Regions from separate parts of the Cellulomonas pasadenensis genome, predicted to be linked through region 2. Evidence: predicted binding sites of a transcription regulator. Region 2 holds the regulator's gene; the other holds the start of a gene.
The links. Region 2 encodes HspR, which represses chaperone genes until heat shock. Its sites were predicted from a motif close to AAGTTGAGTCNNNNNGACTCAACTT; they were not measured.
Positions count from the first base shown of each region.

Region 1: clpB (ATP-dependent chaperone ClpB) is a predicted target of HspR. The motif match lies at 1,263-1,287, and genes of this name have one in related genera.

Region 1 is NZ_JBFTEP010000081.1:5,391-7,780, reverse strand. Features, by position in the region: gene clpB (ATP-dependent chaperone ClpB) at 1-1,196, opposite strand, end outside; gene AB6N23_RS12115 (glyoxalase superfamily protein) at 1,481-2,074, shown strand; gene AB6N23_RS12110 (histidine phosphatase family protein) at 2,197-2,390, shown strand, end outside.
Region 2 is NZ_JBFTEP010000001.1:14,262-16,651, reverse strand. Features, by position in the region: gene AB6N23_RS00080 (DnaJ C-terminal domain-containing protein) at 9-1,007, shown strand; gene AB6N23_RS00075 (heat shock protein transcriptional repressor HspR) at 1,034-1,519, shown strand; gene AB6N23_RS00070 (AAA family ATPase) at 1,713-2,390, shown strand, end outside.

The DNA.
Region 1 (2,390 bases), on a different contig from region 2:
GCGGCCTCGTCGATCAGGTCGATCGCCTTGTCGGGCAGCTGGCGGCCGGTGATGTACCGGTCGGAGAGGGTCGCGGCGGCGACGATCGCGCCGTCCGAGATCTCGACACGGTGGTGCGCCGCGTACCGCTCGCGCAGCCCGCGCAGGATCGCGACGGTGTCCTCGACGGACGGCTCGCCGACGAACACCTGCTGGAAGCGCCGCTCGAGCGCCGGGTCCTTCTCGATGCGCTCGCGGTACTCGTCGAGCGTCGTCGCACCGACCAGCCGCAGCTCGCCGCGGGCCAGCATGGGCTTGAGCATGTTGCCCGCGTCCATGGCGCCCTCGCCGCCGGCGCCCGCGCCGACGACCGTGTGCAGCTCGTCGATGAACGTGACGACCTGCCCCTCGGACGCCGTGATCTCGGCGAGCACGGCCTTGAGGCGCTCCTCGAACTCACCGCGGTACTTGGCGCCCGCGACCATCGACGCGAGGTCCAGCGAGACGAGCGTCTTGCCGCGCAGGGACTCGGGGACGTCGCCCGCGACGATGCGCTGCGCGAGGCCCTCGACGACGGCGGTCTTGCCGACGCCGGGCTCGCCGATGAGGACGGGGTTGTTCTTGGTGCGCCGGCTCAGCACCTGCACGACGCGGCGGATCTCGGCGTCCCGGCCGATGACCGGGTCGAGCCTGCCGTCGCGGGCGCGCTGCGTCAGGTCGACGCCGTACTGCTCGAGGGCCTTGTACGTGCCCTCCGGGTTCGGCGTGGTGACGCGGGCGCTGCCCCGCACGGACGGCAGGGCCGCGACGAGCGTGTCCCGCGACGCCCCGGCCGCGCGCAGCGCGTCGGCGACGCCGGACTGCCCGGCCGCGAGGCCGATGAGCAGGTGCTCGGTCGAGACGTAGTCGTCGCCGAGGCTGCGCGCCTCCGCGTTCGCCGCCTCGAGCGCGCTCGCGGTCTGCCGCGACGCGCTGGGCTGCGCGACCGTCGAGCCGCTCGACGACGGCAGGTTGACGAGGATGCCGCGCACGGCGCGGCCGAGCGCCTGCCGGTCGGCGCCGACGGCGTCGAGCAGCCCATTGGCGACGCCGCCGTCCTGCTGCAGCAGCGCGTTGAGGACGTGCGCCGGCTCCAGCTGCGGGTTGCCGGCCGCGCTCGCCTGCTGGATCGCGTCGCCGAGAGCCTCCTGCGACCGCGTGGTGAACTTCGCGTCCACGTGACCTCCCTGTGCGGGACCTCCCGCACGTCGTTCCTGTTCTCCTGACGTCCTCAACGGACCGCAGACTTGAGTCTATTCCGCTCAAGTCTGGTCCGTCCTGCGGTCTGGGCGCCGCGCGCCGGGCGGTCTACCCTGGGACCGGGCCGGGCACGGCCCGCCGCTCGCACCCCCCGGGGACGGTGAACGTGCCGCGAGGAGCACCGCCACGGCGCGTCGACGAGCGACGGGACGGCACCGGCAACGCGAGCACCGGTCACGGGTCCCGTCGTCCCGGAGGCACCGTGACCACGCACCCGCTCTCCACGCCCGCGCAGGCCAAGGCCATGGCCCGCGCACTGCGCGCCGACCTCGCCGCCGACGGCCACGCCGTCACGCACTCGCGCGCGCTCGAGCTCGTCGCCCACGCGCTCGGGCTGCGCGACTGGAACGCGCTCGCCGCGGCGGTGCCCGGTGTCGGCGGAGGCTCCACCGACAGCTCCCCGGCCGGCGGGGCGGCGTCGCCCCGGGCGCGGGCCGCCGTGGGCGCCGCCGTGCCGGTCGTCCGCGTGCTCGACGCCGCCACCGCGTACGGCTTCTACCTCGACGTCCTCGGCTGCCGGGTCGACTGGGAGCACCGGTTCGAGCCGGGCCTGCCCGTCTACGCGCAGGTGAGCCTCGACGACCTGCGCCTGCACCTGTCGGAGCACCCCGGCGACGGTGCGTACGGCGCCGTCCTGTGGGTGCCCGTCGGCGACGTCGCCGCCCTCGCCGCGCGCGTGCGGGAGCGGACGGGCGGACGGCAGCGGCCCGGCGTCGACGTCGACGCGCCGGGCGGCCCGACCACCGAGGTCCTCGACCCGTTCGGCAACCGGCTGCGGTTCTGCACGCCGGCGTGACCCCGCGCCGGCGCGTCCGGCGCCACCGACGTCCACGCGTCACCCTGCCGTCGCGCCGGCGTCGTCCGGACGTCACGGGCCCCTCCTAGCGTCGCCGTGACACCAGGAGAGGAAGGGCACCGATGACCCTCACGCTGACGCTCGTCCGGCACGGGCGCACCCACTTCAACGCGCGGCGCATCCTGCAGGGCCGCTGCGACTCCCCGCTGACCCGCCCCGGCCGCGAGGGCGTGCGCACGACCGCACGCCACCTCGCGGGCATGCCGTTCACCGCCGCGTGGGCGTCCCCGTCCGGGCGCGCCGTCACGACGGCCGT
Region 2 (2,390 bases):
GAGGCGCCGTGACCGGCCAGGACTGGCTCGAGAAGGACTTCTACGCCGTGCTCGGCGTCCCCAAGGACGCCGACGCCGCCACCATCAAGAAGGCGTACCGCAAGCTGGCCCGCCAGCTGCACCCCGACCAGAACCCCGGGGACGCCGCGGCGGAGGCCCGCTTCAAGGACATCGGTGAGGCGTACGCGGTGCTCTCGGACACCGAGCAGCGCCAGCAGTACGACCAGCTGCGCGCCATGGCCGGCGGCGCCCGCTTCCGGGCGGGCGCCGGCGGCCCCGGCGGCGGCGCGGGTGCGCCCGGGTTCGAGGACCTGTTCGGCGGCATGTTCGGCGCCGGCGCGAACGGCCCGGCCGGGCGCACGCGCTACTCGACGGGCGGCGCCGGCGGGGCCGGGTTCGAGGACATCCTCGGCGGGCTGTTCGGGGGCGGGGGCGGGGGCTTCGGCGCCCGCGGGCCGCAGCCGGGCGTCGAGCTGACCGCGACCACGACGCTGCCGTTCCGCACGGCCGCCGAGGGGTCGACGGTGTCGCTGAGCGTCGAGGGACGCACCGTCAACGCCCGCATCCCCGCGGGTGTGCGCGACGGGCAGAAGATCCGCCTGCGCGGCAAGGGACGGCCCGGCGACCCCGGCGCGCCCGACGGCGACCTCGTCATCACCGTGCGCGTCGAGCCGCACCCCGTCTTCTCGCTCGAGGGCGACAACCTGCGCATGACCGTGCCGGTGGCCTTCGACGAGGCGGCGCTCGGCGCGACCATCGAGGTGCCGACGCTCGACGGCTCGACCGTGCGCGTGAAGGTCCCCGCCGGCACGCCGTCGGGGCGGACGCTGCGCGTCAAGGGCCGCGGCATCACGACGAGCCGGGGGACCGGCGACCTGCTCGTCACCGTGCAGGTCGTCGTCCCGCAGAAGCTGAGCGCCGCGGCCCGCGAGGCGGTCCAAGCATTCGGCATCGCGACGTCCGGCGAGGACGTGCGCGCGGGCATCATGGCGGAGGCCAGGCGCTGAGGCCGGGCGGCGTGCACCCCTGGCGGATGCGCGCCGCCGGCCCGGGCCCCGGGTACCGGGAGGAGGACCAGGTCGTGGACGACGACGCCAAGATCTACGTCATCTCCGTCGCCGCGCAGCTCGCGGGCATGCACCCGCAGACGCTGCGCCAGTACGACCGGTTGGGGCTCGTGCAGCCCGGCCGCACCCGCGGGCGCGGCCGGCGGTACTCGCACCGGGACATCCAGATGCTCCGCGAGGTGCAGCGCCTGTCCCAGGACGAGGGCGTCAACCTCGCCGGGATCAAGCGCATCCTCGAGCTCGAGGCCGAGGTGCGGCAGCTGCGCCGCCAGGTCGAGTTCCTGCGCACGCTCGTCGACCCGGGCCGGCGCGTGTTCACCGCCGACCCGACGGGCAACGTCGTGGCGGACCGCCGGCACCCGCTCGCCGAGCCGGTGCCCGCCCGCCGCACGGCGCGGTGGGTGCCGCGCCAGCTCGTGGCGGGCCCGTCGGCGCAGCGCCGCGACGGCTGACGCGCCGGGACGCCCGCCCGCCGCACCTGCGGACCACCCGTCGGCGGGGACCGTCTGGGCCGTTCGGGTGATCCGGGCGGCGTGCGGTGTCGCAACCGGACATACCGGACGACGATGGCCGGACCGCCGCGGTCCGCGGTCGCCGCCGGCGGTGCGTCCCCGCGCGACCGCGCCCCCGACGAAGGGCCCGCCCGTGACCGACGCCCCCGCCGTGCCCGGCACGCGCGCCACGCTCGCGCCCCACGACATCGCCGCCGACCGCGAGCGGGTGCGCCGCCGCCGGGTCGTGCGCCTGTGCGTCGTCGCGCTCGCGGTCGAGGCGTACGTCATCTGGGCGGCGGTCACCGGGCGCCCGCTCGTGGTGCTGCCCGAGGTGGACCCGCTCGTGGTCGCGCCGGTCGTCTTCTTCATCGCGCTCATCGCGCTGCTGCTCGGCACGCAGGTCGGCGCCGGCCGCTCGCCGCACGTCACGTACCGGCCGGAGCAGGTGGACGTCACGCTCGACGACGTCGTCGGCATCGGCCCGATCGTCGACGACGTGCGCCGCTCCATCGACCTGTTCCAGACGCACCGCCGGTTCGCCGACCAGATGGGCGGCACCCCGCGCCGCGGCCTGCTGTTCGAGGGCCCGCCCGGGACGGGCAAGACGCTGACCGCCAAGGCGATGGCGGCGGAGGCGGGCGTGCCGTTCCTGTTCGTCTCCGCGACGAGCTTCCAGTCGATGTACTACGGCGCGACGGCCCGCAAGATCCGCACGTACTTCCGCGCCCTGCGCACCGCCGCCCGCAAGGAGGGCGGCGCGATCGGGTTCATCGAGGAGATCGACGCGATCGCCCTGCGCCGCGGCGGCCTGCTCGGCATGCAGGAGCGC